DNA from 2 places in the Pontibacillus salicampi genome. Region 2 is predicted to be linked to the other one. Evidence: predicted binding sites of a transcription regulator. Region 2 holds the regulator's gene; the other holds the start of a gene.
What was found. The regulator Rex, encoded in region 2, represses fermentation and respiration genes when NADH is low (regulators of the CRP and FNR family bind a similar motif). The targets are predictions, from matches to a motif close to TTGTGAAATATTTCACAA.
Positions count from the first base shown of each region.

Region 1: a site for Rex is predicted at 7,441-7,458, ahead of ACFFGV_RS03260 (L-lactate dehydrogenase). Genes of this name have one in related genera too.

Region 1 is NZ_JBHLTP010000003.1:354,558-365,588, forward strand. Features, by position in the region: gene ACFFGV_RS03210 (peptidoglycan D,D-transpeptidase FtsI family protein) at 1-727, shown strand, start outside; gene ACFFGV_RS03215 (PstS family phosphate ABC transporter substrate-binding protein) at 972-1,982, shown strand; gene pstC (phosphate ABC transporter permease subunit PstC) at 2,094-3,038, shown strand; gene pstA (phosphate ABC transporter permease PstA) at 3,040-3,918, shown strand; gene pstB (phosphate ABC transporter ATP-binding protein PstB) at 4,028-4,768, shown strand; gene phoU (phosphate signaling complex protein PhoU) at 4,803-5,462, shown strand; gene ACFFGV_RS03240 (endolytic transglycosylase MltG) at 5,500-5,973, opposite strand; gene ACFFGV_RS03245 (hypothetical protein) at 5,981-6,367, opposite strand; gene rpmG (50S ribosomal protein L33) at 6,578-6,727, shown strand; gene ACFFGV_RS03255 (5-formyltetrahydrofolate cyclo-ligase) at 6,821-7,375, shown strand; gene ACFFGV_RS03260 (L-lactate dehydrogenase) at 7,501-8,463, shown strand; gene yqgO (protein YqgO) at 8,527-8,709, shown strand; gene ACFFGV_RS03270 (rhomboid family intramembrane serine protease) at 8,993-10,540, shown strand; gene ACFFGV_RS03275 (hypothetical protein) at 10,516-11,031, opposite strand, start outside.
Region 2 is NZ_JBHLTP010000022.1:50,603-61,576, forward strand. Features, by position in the region: gene groL (chaperonin GroEL) at 1-1,563, opposite strand, end outside; gene groES (co-chaperone GroES) at 1,652-1,936, opposite strand; gene ACFFGV_RS19680 (CPBP family intramembrane glutamic endopeptidase) at 2,205-2,978, shown strand; gene ACFFGV_RS19685 (DUF4305 domain-containing protein) at 2,985-3,188, shown strand; gene ACFFGV_RS19690 (GNAT family N-acetyltransferase) at 3,256-3,801, shown strand; gene ACFFGV_RS19695 (MDR family MFS transporter) at 3,825-5,240, opposite strand; gene ACFFGV_RS19700 (redox-sensing transcriptional repressor Rex) at 5,533-6,204, opposite strand; gene moaC (cyclic pyranopterin monophosphate synthase MoaC) at 6,201-6,713, opposite strand; gene ACFFGV_RS19710 (ABC-F family ATP-binding cassette domain-containing protein) at 6,876-8,810, shown strand; gene tsaD (tRNA (adenosine(37)-N6)-threonylcarbamoyltransferase complex transferase subunit TsaD) at 9,185-10,234, opposite strand; gene rimI (ribosomal protein S18-alanine N-acetyltransferase) at 10,234-10,713, opposite strand; gene tsaB (tRNA (adenosine(37)-N6)-threonylcarbamoyltransferase complex dimerization subunit type 1 TsaB) at 10,677-10,974, opposite strand, start outside.

The sequences.
Region 1 (11,031 bases), on a different contig from region 2:
GGACCGCTTTCAAGTGTTCCGAAATTATTACAGTCAATTTGGTCTCGGTGTGAAGACGGGAGTCGATATTCCTAGCAACACGGAAGGCTCAGGACAGAAAAGTGATAATTTCATGGGTGGTAATATTATGGACTTGGCGATAGGGCAGTATGATACCTACACAACAATGCAGCTAGCCCAATATGTTTCCACCATTGCAAATGATGGCTATCGTGTGCAGCCAAGGATTGTAAGTGAAGTAAGGGAGCCTACTACAGAACGCAATCAAATTGGCCCGGTTGTGAATTCCTACAATACGAATGTATTAAACAAGGTATCGATGGAGCAAAGATATATTGAGCAAGTTCAAAAAGGTTTTAGAGAAGTATTCACAGAGGGCGGTACAGCACACTATTATTTCCGGGATGCAGAGTATGAGGCGGCTGGAAAAACTGGTACAGCTCAGGCAAATTATTGGAAACCGATAAGGGACAGTGAAGGGGATGTTCTAAGGTATGAACCGAAGGAAATTGAAAACCTCACTCTCGTGGGCTATGCTCCTTACAATAATCCTGAGGTAGCCTTTGCGGTTGTAGTTCCGAATACAGGCATTGTTAATGGTCAATATCAGGTAAACAAAAAGATAGGCAGGGATATTTTAGACGGTTACTTCGAGCTGAAAGAGAAGCGCTCATCAGGAGATGAGGTTTCACAAGAAAAAGAAGTTGCGGAAAGTACATCCGATTAAACATATCTTTAAAAAATAAAGGCAGAAAGTTGCAGTATATGCAACTTTCTGCCTTTTAACGTCGAAAAGAAAACGATGGAAACAGTGTAAAAAATAGGGTAGATGTCATAATTTCCTGACCACATTTACATAACCTTAACATTTCGTTTATATAGAATTAAAAGAGTATGGTTAAGATATGAATTGTGAGTTGATAAAGCAATCAACCAACAAAATTCAACAAACATTTTAGGGGGAAATTGAAATGAAGAGTTTCAAGAAATTAGCACTTCTACTTACTCTAATTCTTGCTCTTACAGCTCTTGCAGCTTGTGGAAGCAGTGAAGGTGGAGACAGCGAATCTGATAGTAGTTCAGAAGGTGAAAACACAAGCTCCGAAGAGGGTTCTAGCGAAGAACTTTCTGGTACAGTTCAGGTTGCAGGTTCTTCTACAGTTTATCCAATGGCAGTTTACATTGCTGAGCAATATCAGAAAGAGCAGCCAGAAGTAAACGTAACAGTTGACTCTATCGGTTCTGGTGGTGGATTCAAGAAATCTACTAAGGGTGAAATTGATCTTTCTAACGCTTCTCGTGAAATCAAAGAAGAAGAGAAAAAGATTGCAGAAGAGAACGGAATTAACCTTCATCCACTAGAATTAGCTTACGATGGTCTTACTGTTGCAGTAAATCCTAATGCTGATTTCATTGATAAACTAACTGTTTCTCAGCTTAAAGAAATCTTCCTAGCTGACAGTGGTAAAACAAAATGGTCTGATATTAACTCTGAGTGGCCAGACGAAGAAATTAAAATTTATGCTCCAGGACATGATTCTGGTACATTTGACTACTTCAACGAAGCAATTCTTGAAGAAAATTCAATGCGTGAAGACAGTGGCGTAACACTATCTGAAGATGATAATACTCTAGTACAAGGTATTAAGAACGACGAGTATTCTATTGGTTTCTTTGGATATGCATACTATGCAGAAAACAAAGACTCTCTTAAAGCTCTAGGAATCCAAGATGGTGAAGATGCAGAAGCTGTTAAGCCAAGCCCTGAAACAATTCAAGATGGATCTTACACTCCACTATCTCGTCCATTGTACACTTACATTGTTGAAAGTGCTCTAGAAAAGCCACAAGTTCTAGATTACACTCTTTATACTTTAAACAATGCTGGTGAAGCAGCTCAAGAAGTAAGCTATGTTGCTCTTCCAGACGAGAAGTACCAAGAGCAAATTGACAAAGTAAAAGAAATGGCTCCATCTGAATAATTAAAGAAAAAGATTAATAGAACTATAATGGTTCGGGTGAGGGGGCACTAGTGGTGAGCTAGTACCCCTCGCTTTTGCTATGTTAATGAGATGAAAGGGGATTTCAAACTTATGTCATCTACCTCTAAGCAGATGAATGAAAAATCAGTAGGTGCAATCATTGAGGAGAATAGAAAGAATCGTGGCTCCCTCATGTTTATTGAGAAACTAGTTCCTAAATTACTATTACTAGCTTCCATTATTTCCGTATTAGTTACAGTAGGTATCCTTTATACTTTGCTAAGTGAAGCATTTACTTTCTTTGATCAAGTAAACTTCTTCAGCTTTATTAGCGGCACATATTGGAACCCGTGGCAGGGTGAATTTGGAATTATGGGCTTAGTCAGTGGAACACTTTTAATTACGGTAATTGCAATGCTTGTAGCTATACCGATTGGTGTTGCGTCAGCCGTTTTCTTGAGTGAGTATGCAAGTGATAAATGGAGAAGAATTTTAAAGCCTTTATTAGAGGTACTAGCAGGTGTACCTACTGTTGTTTATGGTTTCTTTGCATTGACGTTTGTAACTCCTGTGCTACAAAGTATCATTCCAAGACTATCTTTCTTTAACGCATTAAGTGCAGGTATCGTGGTTGGTATTATGATTGTACCGATGATTGCCTCGTTAACGGAAGATGCGATGAGTGCTGTTCCAAATACTATGCGCCAAGGTGCTATGGCATTAGGTGCTACACGGTTAGAAACTACCTTTAAAGTAGTGCTCCCAGCCTCCTTATCTGGAATTGTAGCCTCCTTTGCACTAGGTATTTCTCGTGCAATAGGTGAAACCATGATTGTTGCTATCGCAGCAGGTGCTACCCCTAAATTTACGATGGATCCTACACAGTCTATTCAAACGATGACAGGATACATTGTTCAGGTTGCAAAAGGTGATGCTGGATTTGGAAGTACAATTTATTACAGTATTTATGCTGTCGGGGCAACACTATTTGTGTTTACTCTTGTCATGAACTTAATAGCACAGTATATTTCTCGTCGATACAGAGAGGAGTATTAAAATGAATTACGTTGACGAACAAACAGTAAAAACTAATATGGGGAAACGTATCGTAAAGAATAAAATTGGAAGATGGGTCTTTTTCTTTGCAACGTTAATAGGATTAATTTTCTTAGGCGCATTAGGTTATCGCATATTGACTCAAGGAATTGGTGGACTGGATTGGCAGTTTCTATCTGGTTTTACCTCTGCATCCCCAGAGCGAGCAGGGATTAAAGCCGGTGTGATAGGTTCTTTATGGCTGATGGCCGTTACAGCACCAGTTACGATAATATTAGGTGTATGTACAGCAATTTATCTGGAAGAATATGCACGGCAAAATAAATTAACGAGATTTATTCAACTTAATATTCAAAACCTTGCAGGAGTACCATCTATCGTATTTGGTCTTCTAGGTCTAACTATTTTTGTTTATGTGTTTAATATTGGGGAAGTTGTGTTAGCAGGGGGATTGTCCCTAGCCTTATTAGTATTACCAGTTATTACTGTATCTGCACAGGAAGCAGTTCGTTCTGTACCACAGGATGTCAGACAAGCATCCTATGCACTTGGTGCTACGAAATGGCAGACCGTTCGTCGTGTAGTGCTGCCAGCTGCTATTCCTGGAATACTGACGGGAAGTATCCTAGCTCTATCTCGTGCTATTGGAGAAACAGCTCCATTGCTTATCGTCGGTGCATCTACAGCAATATTCACGCTGCCAGGCAATATTATGGATCCTTACACAGCAATGCCGATACAAATTTTCAGTTGGACACAACAGCCTCAACAGGCTTTCCAAGAAGTTGCGTCAGCTGGTATTATCGTATTACTAGCAATCTTATTAGTGATGAACTCTATAGCTGTTGTAATTCGTAACAAATTCTCTAAACGCTTCTAAGAAGATTATACTTTGAATTTTTTGAGGAGGAATTCCCGTGGCGCAAGTAAATAAACAGGAATCACAAACACCGAAAGAACAAACCAAAGCTGCTGACTCTGTATATACCGTGAAAAATTTGAATCTATGGTATGGAGAGAGTCAAGCACTTTATGATATTAATATGGACATTGGGGAAAAAGAAGTTACTGCCATTATTGGTCCTTCTGGCTGTGGTAAATCTACTTTTATTAAAACACTCAATAGAATGGTAGAAATGGTCCCTGTTGTTAGAACTTCTGGAGAAATAGATTATCGTGGAAAAAATATATTTGATGATAAAAACTACCCAGTAGAGGATTTACGCACAAAAGTGGGTATGGTGTTCCAAAATCCAAACCCATTCCCTAAATCCATCTATGAAAACATTGTATATGGTCCTAGAATACATGGTATCAAGGATAAGAAAACATTAGACGCAATCGTTGAGAAAAGCTTAAAAGGTGCAGCTCTTTGGGATGAAGTAAAAGATAGACTTCATGAAAATGCATTTGGACTTTCTGGCGGACAGCAGCAGCGTGTATGTATTGCCCGTTGTTTAGCCATTGAACCAGATGTCATTCTAATGGATGAACCTACATCTGCATTAGACCCAATCTCCACTGCGAAAGTAGAGGAATTAGTTCAAGAATTAAAGGAAAACTATAGTATTATTATCGTCACTCACAACATGCAGCAGGCTGCACGTATCTCTGACAATACTGCCTTCTTCTTAAATGGAGAGCTAGTAGAATTCGCAAATACGAATACACTATTCTCTACTCCATCAGATAAACGTACTGAGGATTATATTACAGGTCGTTTTGGTTAATTAGAGTAGTGTAGCCCTGGGAAGGGGTTAACCAATGGCGTTAAGAGGTCAATTTTATGATGAGTTAGCCAGTTTACAATTTAATATTAAGAAGTTAGCCGTAAATTGTGTTAATGCATTTGAGCAGTCCATTGATTCTTTATATGATCACGATGTGGAAAAAGCACAGCAGATCATTGAGAACGATCAATATTTAGACCAAGAGGAAGTTGCTATTAATGAGAAAGCTATTCTTTTAATTGCAAGACAGCAGCCAGTCGCTACGGATTTAAGAAGGCTTATTGTAGCCATTAAAACGTCTACTGACTTAGAAAGAATGGCTGATCATGCGACTAACATCGCGAAGAGTACGATTCATTTAGGGAAAGAACATGACCTTCCTATTAATCCCGCTTTAAGGGAGATGGCAAATCAGGCTATGGAAATGGTTGATGTTGCTACGAAGGCATTCGAACATGAAGACATTTCCTTAGCGAGAACTCTTGCAGATATGGATGATAAAGTAGACAACATGTATGGAAAGATTACTAAAGAATTGATGGAGCTATCCGCTGATCATCCTCAAAATATCCAGCATATTATGCAATTAGCCTTTGTTGGAAGGTATATCGAACGCTTTGCGGATCATATTACGAATATTGGCGAGAATATTTTCTATATTGTTAAAGGGGAAACCTTTGATCTGAATGAATAATAAATAAAACGAAACCTGGAGCATCCCAGGTTTCGTTTTATTTATTCGTAATGGTTTTAGCGATCTGTTTATACGACATGTTGTTATGTACTTCATATGTCCCTACTTGAATAAATCGACTATAATCATTCATTTGTAAATATTGATTAAATGCCTCTTCATCTTCAATAATATTTGTTTCCATTAGCTTTTTACTAATCTCGCTTGAGGAAATTCCTTTATCAATAGTGAGGGAGTAGAATATGTTTTTTTTATTTCCTGATTCTGATTTCTCGGAATTCGTCTCTTGATTATCATCTTGCTTCTTTTGAGCCTGCTTTGCAGCTTCCTCTAACTCCTTGTAATCTTTTGTGGATAATATGTGGTAGCCCTCCTGTTTTAACACCTGCCTGGCATCTTCTTCTGTAGGAGTACTAGAGGCGCTGCCCTCTTGTGTTTCATAATAGGTAAAGGCTAGTAAAGCAGTAGCTGTACATAGGCCGAATGCGAATGCTCTAATGGTGTGTTTCATTCATACACTACCCTTTCGTGGAATATTGCCTTAAGGTGGTTAATATGTCATGTTCATGAAGAGATGTTTCTTGTGCAATGTCCTTCGTCGTGTACCCTTGTTCATACATATGTAATACTCGTTGGACTAATGGTGGCTGTGAGCTGCCTGGTTGTGAACTCTTTAGAACAGATTCTTGTTTTTTGGTTGAGTAAGAGGAGTTGGAATAATCATCGATGAGCAGCTCTTCCTCCAAAACCTTCATTTTCTTCTTTAACTGATAATTCTCCTGCATGGTGGAAATCGATATTTGTTCCACTTGGTCCTCCAATTCCTTATATTTGTTTTTCATTGCAAATGATATAAGGTATAGAGCAAAGGATACTACAAATAACGTAAGTATAGTATAAAGCAAATAGGTCACCTCATTTTTTCCTCTCTTTGTTAGTTATATCATAAGTCAGGTATAGTGAAAACAAGGGAAACTAATCCTTTAATGAAATTTAAAAATGAGGGAAACTTGTTGGTTTATATTGAAATGTCCCTGTTTTTTTGATACTATAAGTAAGTCTGAAGATAGAATGGTTACATGACCTACTATGAAAGTTTAACTGGAGGGATAACAATGCGTGTAAATATTACACTTGCTTGTACTGAAACTGGAGATCGTAATTATATTTCTACTAAAAACAAGCGTAAAAACCCAGAGCGTTTAGAGCTAATGAAATATAGCCCGCGTTTGAAGAAGCATACTCTTCACCGCGAGACTAAATAAGAACAGTAGGATATTCTCCTACTGTTTTTTTATTATCTTTTTTACTATAACAAAAGCTATTTGTGTTGGGTTTAGCATGGAGGAGGTATAGGAATGAAAAAAAGGCTGCGCAAGAAAGGCATCCAATTGCTGAAAGGAATGGAAGCTATAGAACGACAGGAGCTTTCTGTCTCCATAATGGATAATCTATTTCAGACTAGCATGTGGAAGCGAGCTGACGTTATCGGCACAACGATCCCACAAGAACATGAATTGGATACCACCATTTTGATACATAAAGCTTGGGAAGAAGGAAAGAAAATAGCGGTTCCTAAATGTTATCCTGAACGAAATGAACTGCTATTTTACACATTAACAAGCTTTGAACAATTAGAAATTGTCTTTTACGGATTAAAGGAGCCTAAGGTAGAACTAACGAAGGAGTGTTCCAAGGAAGCCATAGATTTAATGATTGTACCTGGGCTGCTGTTTGATTATAGTGGGTATCGTATTGGATATGGTGGAGGGTATTATGATCGATATTTGAGTGACTTTCCTAATACTACCGTCGCACTGGCCGCAAATGCTCAAGTAACTGAAAATCTCCCCTTTGAAACGTTTGACATTCCTGTGGATCACCTTGTAACAGAGAAGGGAAAGCTGTATTAAAAAGGTAAGAAGTTAAATGTTAACAAAATTGCAACATTGAAGGCGCTTTCGCTTCTTTTTATAGTTTGTGAAATAATGTACAATCTAAGTATAGATCGAAATACTTCCCCGAAAGGATGATTGTCATGGAAAGAGTCAATAGAGTTGCTTTAATTGGTACAGGGTTTGTAGGCTCCAGCTACGCATTTGCTTTGCTAAACCAGGGGGTAGCTGATGAATTAGTGATGATTGATTTGAACAAGGATAAATCAGAAGGCGATGCCATGGATCTAAACCACGGCTTAGCATTTGCGCCAAATTATACAAAAATTTGGTATGGAGATTATATGTATTGCAAAGATGCTGATATTGTAGTCATTACAGCTGGAGCAAATCAAAAGCCAGGGGAAACAAGATTGGATTTAGTGGAAAAGAACGCAACTATCTTTAAATCTATAGTAGACCAAGTGATGGGTGCCGGTTTTAATGGAATCTTTGTAGTGGCAACCAATCCGGTGGACGTACTGACGCATATGACCTGGAAGTTCTCTGGTTTACCAAGTCATCGAGTTATAGGCTCTGGAACTATTTTAGATACGGCAAGACTGCGTTATAGCTTAGGGGAGTATTTCGAAGTAGATGCTCGTAACGTACATGGTTATATCATGGGAGAACATGGCGATTCTGAGCTTCCTGTATGGAGCCAGGCGAATATTGGCGGTCGATCTATCCATGAAGTGATAAGAGATAATCCTGAAAAGTACAAGGAAGAGGATCTAGAGGACTTGTTTATTGGAGTCCGAGATGCTGCTTATCATATCATTGAACGAAAAGGAGCGACCTATTATGGCATAGCTATGGGGTTAGTTCGTCTGACTAAAGCTATTCTTCATAATGAAAATTCCATTTTGACTGTTTCTGCTTATTTGAACGGGGAATACGGCCAGGATGACATTTATATCGGGGTTCCAGCCGTGGTGAATAGAAGCGGAGTCCGAGAAGTTCTGGAATTGACATTGAACGAAAAAGAGAAAGAACAGTTCACTCATTCAGCCAATGTGTTAAAAGAAACATTAGCTCCTGTTTTACAAAAAACTCCGGTAGAATAAGAAGCTTGATTCCACCACATACTATCATTATCCAACAGAAACAGGAGGATGTTAGTAGTGCGAATGCTTATTTGGTTAGCTTTACTAATAGTCGGTGCTGTCATGATTAACCGGTACAAATATAAGATTCTAAATGGGATTTTAACCGTGGACGTTCTGAGGAAGGTAGCTGTTTCTTGGAGCATGCGCGTACCTTATGTAAGAGAGAAAATACTACCGTCTATTTTGGGCAGATCCACCTTGTAACATGATAGGATGTAGAGAACCCTGTACAAATTTGTGTACGGGGTTTTTGTTTTTTAGTACAGAAAGCTGCTTTTACATATATCATCAATGAGGATGATGGATAAAGCTATTTACTAAATCATTTGTAAGACCACATGTATGTACAATGAAACGTGACTGCCGATTAAGAAGACATCTTTTTTTAAAAAACTGTGTTGGGTTTCTAGAGAAGAGGGAAAAAGATGAGTGTCTTTTTTTCATAACAGGATTGATCCCATGATAAGATAAAGAGAGGAGGGTGAATATGTATATAGAAGAGTCTTATTATTTTTGGAGATTAGCTTCAGATATTATGATCAATCATGAATTTGAAGTGCTGCAGCTAGATGAGAACAAAGAGGAAATATGGTTGGAAAGAAGAGATAAAAATACAAGCTATGTTGTTCGCCTTTCTCACCAATCCTTTGATTGGGCAAATCAGATCAAACAGGATCAACGTCTATTAGAGCAAAATGTTAATCGAGTTAAAAAGGTTTTAGCGAGTAGGAAACTTGTCATACATAATGTATATATTGCTCAATATCCTCCTGTCGATGATTGGGAAGAAGTAAGTAAAACGAGAAATCTAAATCAAAACAAGAATATTACACTTCATACGTTTTATTTGGATCATATGGGAAGAGCGGAGGAAATGAAAAAGCTGTATCATACATTATCGTTACCTGAACCAGACTTCCAGCAGCCATCCGAAATGGAAATGGAGCAAATGATTGGCTATTTACAGCAATCCATAAAGAATAATCATGAACGTAAACGAAAAGAAAGACAAGAGATCTTTGCTTTTGGCAAGCCAATTTTGACTTATCTTCTTATTGCTATTAATTTGATAATGTTCACTATAATCGAGTGGAATGGTGGCAGCACGGATACTTACACACTGGTGGAGTATGGAGCTAAGTATAATCCAGCTATAATTGATGGGGAATGGTGGCGCATTGTTTCGAGTATGTTCCTCCATATCGGCTTTCTCCATATCACGCTAAATATGCTTGCACTGTATGTTCTCGGTAGTGTAGTGGAACGAATGTATGGCAGTATCAGGTTCCTTCCCATATATTTTATAGGCGGTATTGTTGGCGGACTAGCAAGCTTCGCATTTACACCAAACGTTGCTGCCGGCGCATCTGGGGCTATATACGGACTATTTGGAGCTTTGCTTTTCTTTGGAGTCGTGTACCGTAAATTATTCTTCCAAACGATAGGGATGAACGTCATTATCATATTAGTATTAAATATTGGCTTTAGTATCGTTATGCCACAGGTGGATAATGGCGCACATTTAGGCGGTTTACTTGGCGGCTTCCTAGCATCCAGCATGGTCCATCTCCCTCGTAATAAAGCTTGGGGAAGACAGTTGGGTAGTTTAGCTCTTATTGCTGTAGTTGCTGCAGGGCTTGGCTATTATGGGTTGAACCATTCCGACAATCATTATGATGCTGCTATTCAGGCACAGGTCGGTAGTGGTTATCTTCAGAATGATGAATTTGATAAGGCTATTGATATAGCGAATCGTGCGTTACCCCGTACCGAAGAAAACAACGATTTACTCTACTTCGTTCGTGGCAATGGCTATTATGGTCAAAAGGAGTACGAGAAGGCAAAAGCTGATTATCAGAAAGCTATTTCCTTAAACGCTAATCGTTTTGAAGCCTATATCAATTTAAGTATCATTTACCGCGATGTAGAACAGAATCAATCAGAGGCTTTGAAGCTTGCAAAAAAAGCGCAGAGTATTGACCCTGGAAACGAAAAAGCTAAAGAGATCATTCAATCTTTGGGAGAATCTGGATAGCGCTGCGTGAGTTTTATTTTCTTCCCCTTGCTATTTTCATATATGACAAGCAGATGTGTGCCTCCTTTGTCAGCGAGTATGAGAGGGATATAACTTTTGAACGTCTGATCAGACGATTTTTGACTTTCCACTGCGAAATCTAACACATAATTCTTGTAAAGTCCTTCCCATAGCTGGCCAATCACTTGTTGTGTTTGTTGCTGATTGAGTTGCGGGAAGGGCTTTGATATATAATCAGGTAAAGAAGTTAACGGAATACTTTCGTAATCATTCTTCGGTATTTGAAAATGGTTAATTAATTGATTCCATTCGTATAAAAGCTGCTGATTTGTAGCATGATCTAACGTCTTTTTCCATTCGCTTTGGGTATTATTTTCTGGTTTTTGAAAGGATTCCAGCGGTGTCATTGGTGAATCCACAACATACAATTCAGCTTGTGACATATCCTGGATGCTTTTTATTTTATCATCTGGATAATGAACCTCTCCGTG
Region 2 (10,974 bases):
CTGGTCTGCTACTACCGCTTCGGTAGTGAGGAACATGGCAGCTACGGATGCTGCGTTTTGTAGGGCGGAGCGGCTTACTTTGGTTGGGTCGACGATTCCTGCTTCGATCATGTTAACCCATTCGCCTGTTGCGGCGTTGAAGCCGATGCCTACTTGTTCGCCTTTGAGGCGCTCGATGATGACGGAGCCTTCCATGCCGGCGTTGTGTGCGATTTGGCGTACTGGCTCTTCTAGGGAGCGTAGTAGGATTTTCGCGCCGGTTTCTTCGTCGCCAGTTAGGTCTAGCTCTGCTACTTTGTTGTAGATGTTCACAAGAGCTGTACCACCACCTGCTACGATGCCTTCTTCTACTGCTGCGCGAGTAGAGTTTAGGGCGTCTTCGATGCGTAGTTTACGTTCTTTCAATTCTGTTTCGGTTGCTGCGCCAACCTTGATAACTGCTACGCCGCCTGCTAGCTTCGCTAGACGTTCTTGTAGTTTTTCTTTGTCGAACTCAGAAGTTGTTTCTTCTAGCTGAGCACGTAGTTGGTTCACGCGGCTGCCGATTTGTTGTGCGTCGCCAGCGCCTTCTACGATAGTAGTGTTCTCTTTCGTAACAACTACTTTGTTGGCACGGCCTAGCTGATCCATTGTTGCACTCTTCAGCTCAAGACCTAGGTCTTCTGTGATTACTTGACCGCCTGTTAGGGTAGCGATGTCTTCTAGCATTGCTTTACGGCGATCGCCAAAGCCTGGTGCTTTAACGGATACAGCGTTGAATGTACCGCGTAGTTTGTTGACAACTAGTGTTGCTAGTGCTTCGCCTTCTACGTCTTCAGAGATCATAAGTAGAGGACGGCTTTGCTGTACAACTTGCTCTAGTACAGGAAGTACTTCCTGGATATTGGTGATTTTCTTATCTGTGATTAGGATGTACGGATTCTCAAGAACCGCTTCCATCTTATCCTGGTCAGATACCATGTATGGAGAAGCGTATCCGCGATCGAATTGCATACCTTCTACAACTTCCATCTCGGTGTTAAAGCCTTTGGATTCTTCGATGGTGATAACGCCGTCGTTTCCAACGCGCTCCATTGCTTCTGCGATTAGCTGGCCTACTTCTTCGTCAGCGGAAGAAATAGCGGCAACCTGAGCGATAGATTCTTTGCCTTCGATTGGCTTAGATACTTTCTTCAGCTCTTCGATCGCTACTTCTGTTGCTTTTTCGATACCGCGGCGAACGCCTACTGGGTTTGCGCCAGATGCAACGTTTTTCAAGCCTTCGCGGATCATTGCTTGTGCTAGCACGGTTGCAGTTGTTGTACCGTCACCAGCGATTTCGTTTGTTTTTTGAGCCACCTCGGAAACAAGCTGTGCGCCCATGTTTTCGAAATGGTCCTCTAGCTCGATTTCTTTAGCGATGGTCACACCATCGTTTGTGATAAGTGGAGATCCAAATTTCTTCTCAAGAACCACGTTACGTCCTTTTGGTCCAAGTGTTACTTTAACAGCATCAGCTAGACGGTCCACACCACGTAGCATGGCACGGCGAGCGTCTTCACTAAATTTAATATCTTTAGCCATGAAAAATGCCTCCCTGATTTAAGGTATATATGCTTACTTTCGTTAATAATCTAGCTTATTCGGAACGTGTCCTGTTCCACTGCGACTCTTAGTTAATTACAGCCAGGATGTCGCTTTCCCGTAGAATTAAGTATTCGGAGCCTCCGTATTTCACTTCAGTTCCTGCATATTTGGAAAAAATGATTTGGTCATTCTCAGAAACCTCTAGTGCAACTTTCTCACCGTTTTCTGTTACACGACCAGATCCTACTGCAACTACTTTACCTTCTTGTGGCTTTTCCTTTGCGGAATCCGGCAGTACAATACCGCTTGCCGTTTTTTCTTCTTGCTCAACAATCTCAATTACAACTCGATCACCTAATGGCTTTAACAAATCAGACACCCTCCTCAATTAATCTTAAATGATATTTGTCATCTGATTTATTAGCACTCTCATATCGTGAGTGCTAACACAATTCTTATAATAATGAATTCGCTTTAATTATGCAAGTGAAAAGATGCAATTTTTTCTACTTCGTATTCCCTATTTTTGTGAAGCTGGTGAGGAAATAGTACAGACATGTGTTTCGTTTCTTTATCCGTCTAAAAATGTGTTACAATACGTAGAATGAAAGAAATGTGTGTAAAGGAGTCGTTGAGCTTTGCCAAAACGATACTGGTATACCATAGTAGTATATGTACTCATGCAATTCTCTGGAGCAATCGGCATGCCATTACTTGCCTTTTTGTTTGGATATGATGTCGATTTTAGCGGTATAGAGCCTTTCCTACAAAGTCTCCGCGAGCTTCCGGGCAACCAGTCGACAACGTTGATTGTAACATGGAATTTGATTAGTTTTTCAGTGGCATTAATTGTCATCCTCTTACTACTTCGACCTGATATGAGAGATACCTCCCTCAAGCGGGATGAAATATCTTTAGGGAAAATAGTACTATGGAGTGTTATTGGAATCTTCCTTTCCTATTCAGCACAAATTGTGGCGTCACTGATTGAGCTAGCGCTCGGCATTCCGCAGGCTTCGGCCAATACGCAGAACTTAATGAACATAGCCAAGTCCGCTCCTATTTTCATCATTATTATTACGATTATTGCGCCAATTCTAGAAGAGTTGATTTTCCGCAAGATTATTTTTGGATCTATTTATAAACGGACGAACTTCTTCGTTGGAGCGCTCATATCATCACTCATCTTCGCAGTGGTTCACCAGGACCTTACGCATACACTGAAATATGCGGCGATGGGCTTTGTGTTTGCGTTCCTTTATGTCAAGACGAAGCGTATTATCGTACCGATTATTGCGCACATGGCAATGAATTTAATTGTTGTGCTGATACAATTTATGATATCTCCTGAGCAGTTAGAGCAAATGGAGAAACAGCTTGAGAATGCTCAAGCTATCATTTTGGGAGGCTAACCTACTATGCGATTGTCACCCCTATTCATGGCCTTTCTTTACTTTATTGTGGGGATCGTCTTCACCTATGTAGCCATACAAGGAGCAGCGATGAATGATTCGGTATGGAATCTATTCACCGTATTCATGGCGTTACTTGCCACCTTTGACTTCGCTGTATGTATACGATTATTTATGGTGCACTTCCGCACTCGCAAACAAAATAAATAACGACATCACAGAAAAGACAGATTCGCTTCGTTGGAGTCTGTCTTTTTTTATGCCTTAGGAGGATTTTATGCCATTAACGGGAGAACATGTTCAACTGACGGCTTTTGAAAAAGAAGATCTGCAAACGATAATACAATGGCATCAGGATGCACGGTTCCTTCGCCAATTCGATGCGGCGATTGCCAAACCGAAAACGATGCAGGAGATGGAAAAGTGGTATGAGGAGGCAGCCTCCTCCAACGATGGATTTCTGTTTGCCATCCGGACAAAGGAAACAAATACGCTCATCGGCTATATGGAGCTCGACAGTATTCTTTGGAACCAGCGAAATGCCTGGGTGTCTATCGCCATTGGAGACGATGCGTATCGTGGAAAAGGGTATGGAACGGAGGCGATGCAGCTGCTTATGGCGTTTGCCTTTGAGGAATGTAATTTACACCGATTGCAATTAACGGTATTCGAGAACAACGAGCGTGCCCTTCGTATGTATGAGCGTCTTGGCTTTACGAGAGAGGGAGCCTTTCGAGAATATGTGTACCGCGATGATCGGCCTGTGGATATGGTGCTGTATGGTTTATTGAAAAGAGAATGGAAGGAAGGCTCCGCTTCCTGAATATAAAGAAAGAAGCAGTGGATTTAGCTATCCGCTGCTTCTTTTTCTTCATCGTCCTGTACGCCCTTCATAAAGAAGGCAAACGGAACGGCAATTAACACGAGAACTGTGGATACGAGAAATGCTTCATTTAAGGTTTGCAGTGTCGCTTCGGTCATATTAGACTGTCCTGCTGCAATTTGGGCTCGTCTCGTTTCGTAGTACACGGAGAAGAACACGATGCCAAAGGAGGACGAAATCTGGCGTAGTACGTTGTTCATCGCCGATCCTTGTGCGACCTGCTCCTCTGGTATGCTGTTCATCCCTGCTGTTGTCGCTGGCATGTTACTAAGACCAAGTCCGACACCTCGTACCATATTTAAGGCTAGAATGACCCAATAGGACGTTGATAATCCAACCATGCCGAGCCCTGTTGTAGAGGCCGCAAGCACGAACAACCCAATGGGGATGACCCATTTTGGCCCTTTCTTATCAAGGATGCGCCCACCTATCGACATGAAAATTCCGCTTGCTGCAGCTGCTGGCAAGAAGAGCAGACCCGTTTTAATTTCTCCTAGTCCATATACGTTTTGAATAAGCAATGGTAATAGAAAGATACCCGAGAACAGCCCAATGGATGCGGATCCTGTTACAATCGTCGAGATTGCATAGGTCGGGATTTTGAATATGGATAAATTTAATAACGGCTGCTCCTGCTTGTTTTCATAGCGTACGAACAATACGAGAGCAAGAACACCGACTGCGATAAGAGCAATGTTGCTAAGCTGCGTTAGAGCCTCGAGCGTTTTCCCACGTCCTAAGGCATAGAGGATGCCCCCTACTCCGAGGGTAACGAGCACAAATCCGACTGCATCGAACTTAAGATCCGTTTGTTTGTCTGTTTCCTTCAAGTACCTTGTGGATAGGATAATTCCGATTAGGCCGAATGGAATGTTAAATAGGAATAGAAACGGCCAGGCAAAGTACTGGATAATGACTCCCCCAACAGTCGGTCCAATAGCAGGGGCAACCATGGCCGCAATCCCGTAAATTCCAACGGCTAGTCCGCGTTCGTTTTTCGGAAAGGCGTTGAAGATGAGTGCCATCGCTATCGGCATCATCAGCCCTCCGGCAATCCCTTGTACGAACCGCGACAGGATAACCATACCCAAGGTTGGAGAAAGGGAGCCGCTTATGGAGCCGATGATAAAAATGACCAGCCCGCTTACATACACTTTCTTTTTCCCATACCGGTCGCCTAGAAAGCCTGTCAGCGGCATCGTCATTCCCATCGCAACCATAAAGATGGTCAGCATCCACCCGACGCTGACGGCATCTGAATCAAATATCTCAATAAATCGTGGTATAGTCGGATTCAGCATACTGTTATTTAATATGACCGTAAACGTCCCAAACAGCACCGCCACTACCACGAGCCATTTATTCGATAATCTGCTCATAATATCCCCCTTTGTCCTTTATTTCGTGTCCCGAATAATCTCTAATATATCATATTTTGTCGAATGAAAGGTAATATATCGTTTCTATTGAAATGTATATCCTTTATGATTACCTGTCTAAGCCCCACCATATCCTTATCAGCACATCCCATTATTTACAAGCTGGGCTGCTTTCGACTTGTCTTAAGTCTGAAGGGCTCAAGTCCGATTACGAATGCGATGATTAGAAGTAGCTCCTATACAGCAAAACAAAAAACGAACCTCAGCGAAAATGAGATTCGTTCTTTCTTCCTTATTCGATTATATCGTTTTCCTCGAGCATCGTCTCGCCCTCTTGAAGTGGATAGTGCTTCAGGAAGTAGACTAACGCCTGCAGCTCTACAGCCAAATCAATGTGATGGACACGGATGTGATCTGGCACGGTTATTCTTGCTGGCGTAAAGTTCAAAATACCAACCACACCTGCTTCAATTAATCGATCAGCTATTCCCTGAGCAGCTTGAGCTGGTACTGTAAGAATCGCAACGGATACATCGTCCTTCATTCGCTCTTCTGCCTCATCAATATGGTAGACGGGCACGCCTCCAATGTCTGACCCGATCTTGTCGCTGCTCGAATCAAATGCCATGACAATCTTCGTATTGTTATTCTTCGTGAAATTGTAATGGAGAAAGGCCGTTCCCAAGTTCCCTACCCCAATGAGTGCTACGTTTGTCGTTTCATCCTGATCCAGTGTCTTGCGGAAGAACGTAAGTAAATAATGTACGTTGTAGCCATAGCCTTTCTTCCCTAGTGCCCCAAAGTAAGAGAAATCTCGTCGAATGGTTGCTGAGTCCACCTTCACTGCTTCACTGAGCTCTTTGGAAGATACTCTTTGCTTCCCTTGGCTATGCAAGTTATTAATAAAGCGATAGTAAAGGGGTAATCTCTTTGCTGTCGCTTGCGGTATTTTCTGTTGATCTATTTCCATGGATTGTCCCCCTTTTCGTCTGACGGTCTATGGTAATCTCCACTTTTTCCCCCGGTCTTCTCTGCCAGATAGGTTTCCCCGATTATCATTCCTTTATCAAGGGCTTTACACATATCATAGACGGTTAAAGCTGTGGCAGAGGCTGCCGTCAGCGCTTCCATTTCCACACCGGTGCTGCCTTTCGTCTTCACTTGCGTTTCGATGTGAAGCCGATACTGCTGCCCTTCCTGCTGCCAGTGAAAGGACACATCTATCCCTTTCAGCGATAAGGGATGGCACATCGGTATCCAATTAGATGTATTTTTGGCCGCCATAATCCCTGCTACCTGGGCAACAGCCAATACGTCGCCTTTCTCAATGGTTTGCTGGGTTATAGCCTGGTGAACGGCTTCGTCCACGACGATGCTAGTATGTGCGATTGCGGTACGAACACTTTCTTGCTTTTCCGATATATCTACCATATGAGCGCGTCCTTGCTCATTAAAATGTGTGAACTCTGACATGTGTGTAAACCTCCTAAAAAGGTACAAAGCCATTTTGCCAGGGCATGTTTTCTTAAAGTGTACCAAAAATTAACTAATTCGTATAACGTTTCACATGCGTGCGAGCATCTTGCTTATTCCGGTCCTGTTAAGATACACTTAACAGAGATGAGGTGAACGACCATGATACTAATGCAGGCAAATAATTTAACGAAACGCTTCGGCGCTGACCTTATTTTATCGAATATTAAATTAGAAGTACACACTAATGATCGGATTGCGATAGTAGGACGAAACGGTGCCGGAAAGTCAACCCTATTGAAAGTGCTCGCGGGAGACCTTCCGTATGAGGAAGGGGAAATCCATAAACCAAAGGATGTTTCCTTAGGGTTTCTTGAGCAGCATACAGGGCTTGAATCAGATAAAACGATATGGGAGGAGATGGTTACTGTCTTCTCCCATCTACAAGAAAAAGAGGAGCAGCTGCGCCGAATGGAACAAAAGATGGCGGATCCCGACCTAATCGAGCAGCAGGACCAATATCAGAAGCTGCTACGGGACTATGATGCTCTGCAAATAGAATTTAAGAATGAGGGCGGCTATCGTTACGAAGCAGATATCAATGCGGTGTTAAATGGCCTTCAATTTAAACATTTCTCCGTAGATACGAAAATCTCCACCCTAAGTGGCGGACAGAAGACCCGCCTCGCTCTAGGGAAGCTGCTTCTGGCTAAGCCCGATGTACTCGTACTGGATGAGCCGACCAACCATCTGGATATGGATACGTTGAATTGGCTCGAGCAATATTTACAAAGCTACCCTGGTGCCGTTGTAATTGTATCTCACGACCGTTACTTCTTGGATAAGGTAGTAAACGTCATATATGAAGTATCCCGTCATACCTCTCAAAAGTATTTGGGCAACTATTCGAGCTATCTCGAACAAAAGGCTGCCAACTACGAAAAGGATATGAAGGAATACGAAAAACAACAGTCGGAGATAAAGCGATTAGAGGATTTCGTTCAGAAAAACCTCGCTAGAGCATCCACAACTAAACGAGCACAAAGTAAGCGTAAGCAATTAGAGAAAATGGAAAAGATGGACAAGCCTCAAGGCGATGAGAAATCGGCTCGCTTTTCCTTCGATATTAACAGACGAAGTGGAAATGACGTGCTAAAGGTACGCGACCTATCCTTTCAATATCCAGATATGGACAACACCGTGTTCTCTGATGTTACCTTTGACGTCAATCGCTTAGATCGGGTAGCGCTAGTAGGACCAAACGGTGTTGGGAAGACGACACTGCTTAAAACTATCACAGACGACCTACAGGCTGCCGGCGGCTCTATTCAATATGGGGCGAACGTTCAAATAGGCTACTACGATCAGGAGCAGGCCCGTCTGGAATCCAGCAAGGACGTTCTGCACGAGCTTTGGGACGAGTACCCGGGCATGGATGAAAAGGATGTTCGAACCGTTCTTGGTAATTTCCTCTTTACGGGGGAGGACGTTTTGAAGACGGTCAACTCCTTAAGCGGTGGCGAAAAAGCGCGGTTAGCCTTAGCAAAGCTGATGCTGGAGAAATCTAACCTGCTCATTCTTGATGAGCCGACTAACCACCTGGATTTAGACAGTAAAGAGGTATTGGAAGCTGCTCTTTCCGATTATCCTGGCACCATACTGTTCGTTTCTCACGACCGGTACTTTATCAACAAGATTTCCACACAAGTGCTGGAGATGCAAGGCGACCACACCCATCTCTACCTTGGGAACTATGACTACTTCCTAGAGAAGAAGGAAGAGGAAAAAGAGCTTGCTGCCTTTGATGCCAAGCAAAATCCACAACTGACAGAAGAAAAGACAGCAAACAAAAATAATTATCAACAGAATAAAGCTCAAAAACGGGAAGAACGAAAACGGCAGCGAAGAATTGAAGAAATAGAAACAGAGATTGTGGAAAACGAAGAAAAGATAGAAGAAAACGATGACCTGCTCTGTCAGCCTGAAATTTATCAGGATCATGAAAAATCGCTTCAGCTGACAGAAGAGAATAATCAGTGCAAGCAAAGAATAGAGGAATTGATGGAGGAATGGGAAAGTCTCCATCAAGACGATTAAACCATCCGATGTTCGGGTGGTTTTTTTTACGAAATATTAATAAAAAATATACAACGCTTTCATAAAGAGGCGTTATGGTAGAGGTAGACACTACACATGGGTTTGTCGAAAGATGTCAATATCTTATTCGTCCCTTACTAGTTATCCACCTGTTTATACACAGGCTGTTAATGAATGCACTGGTTTTTCACAGCTTTATACACACTATCCACAATTTTAACGTTACTTATCCACAATTATTGCCCACAGGACGAAATCCCTCCACGACAAATATCTACAATATCTTATCCACATGCTTATGAACAACCTGTTGAAAACCTAGAAGTAAGATAGTGCACAAAAAAAACTGCTATCCTGTGATAGCAGTTCCTTCATTACTTGTCCACTATTGTTCCTCTTTTCGCATATCGCTCTAACGTTAAGGAAGGGTTACCATTTAAGTCCCATCCGGCTCGATGGCCCTGGTTAAAGGCTACACTTCCTGCAGCCCCTATCATTGCTGCATTATCTGTACACAGTGATAATGGCGGGATAAGTAATTCCATTTCCTCTTCTGAACGAAATTGTTCCTCTAAACGAGCACGCAGTCCTTTGTTAGCGGCTACTCCACCTGCAACAATTACTTGCTGTACACCGTACTTCTTAGCAGCTTCATACGTTTTATGCACTAATACATCCACAACACTCTGTTGGAAGCTAGCAGCGACATCCTCCGGAGTATAGCTGATCCCTTTTTGCTTCGCATTGTGTAGCGTATTAATGACTGAGGATTTCAATCCACTAAAGCTAAAATCAAAGGATCCGTCTCCTAGCCAGGAACGGGGAAAATCGATGGAAGCTTCCCCTTGCCCTGCCAGTGCATCGATTTGTGGACCACCAGGATAAGGCAGCTTCAATGTTCTCGCTACTTTATCATACGCTTCTCCTGCAGCGTCATCCCTCGTTTCCCCGATTACTTCAAAGGAGCCGTGCTCCCTCATCAATATAAGCTCGGTATGCCCACCAGAAACAACGAGAGACAGCAATGGAAAAGCAAATTCTTTTTCCAACCGATTGGCATAGATGTGTCCCGCAATATGATGAACGCCTACTAATGGCTTGTCATGAGCGAATGCTAGTGCTTTCGCTGCATTCACCCCGATAAGTAGCGCACCGACAAGCCCCGGTCCTTCTGTCACAGCGATAGCATCTATATCATCCATGGTCATATGTGCATTTTCAAGAGCCTCTTCTATAACTAGTGTAATTTGTTCCACATGGTGTCTTGAAGCAATCTCTGGCACTACTCCTCCAAAGCGTTTATGGCTTTCAATTTGAGAGGCTACCACATTTACAACAAGCTCCGTTCCATTTTTCACTATGGCGACGGCTGTTTCATCACAGCTCGTTTCAATGGCCAATATATATTCATCTTTCGTTTCCATTATAATTTCACCCACATTACTACAGCGTCTTCTTGATTATCCGTATAATAGTTTTTCCGGATACCTCCTGGAACTAACCCAAAACTGCGATACAACTTCTGCGCTACAACATTAGACACCCGTACTTCAAGCGACAATTGAATAGCCCCAATCGTACGAGCTGCCTCTAGCACGACGTTAAATAATTTTTTACCAAAGCTATGCCCCCTAAAGGACGGGAGGATGGCTATATTGGTTACGTGTGCTTCATCTATGATGACCCATAGACCACAATAGCCTATTACTTGTCCTTCTACTTCCATAACGAAATAATATGCATATGGATTGTCATAAAGCTCATGAAAGAATGCTTCCTTCGACCACGGTGTGGCAAAGCATTCCTGTTCGATATGAAGAATGCTCTCCATATCCTCTTCTACCATACGCCGAATAACCTCATTACTCATAATTCCATATTCTCCTGCTGCTTTTCCAGCCATTTCGATTCAGCCTCCGCGAGCCTCAAGTAGTTTGGGGTAATCTCATGCACCGATACGGCTTGCTTCCGTTTCGCTATATGTGCCAGCATACCTGCCTTAGGTAAGTGAACAGGAGCATCAGGAATAATGGCATTGTCTCCCAAAACCTCTGTAATATTCTCTTCATGAAGGGCCATGTCTGAGCTAATAAATAGGACAGGCTGCTGGAGAGATTGTAAGTGCCCAAGCCAATCTGTCATCTTTGTATTAATCTCTTCTCCC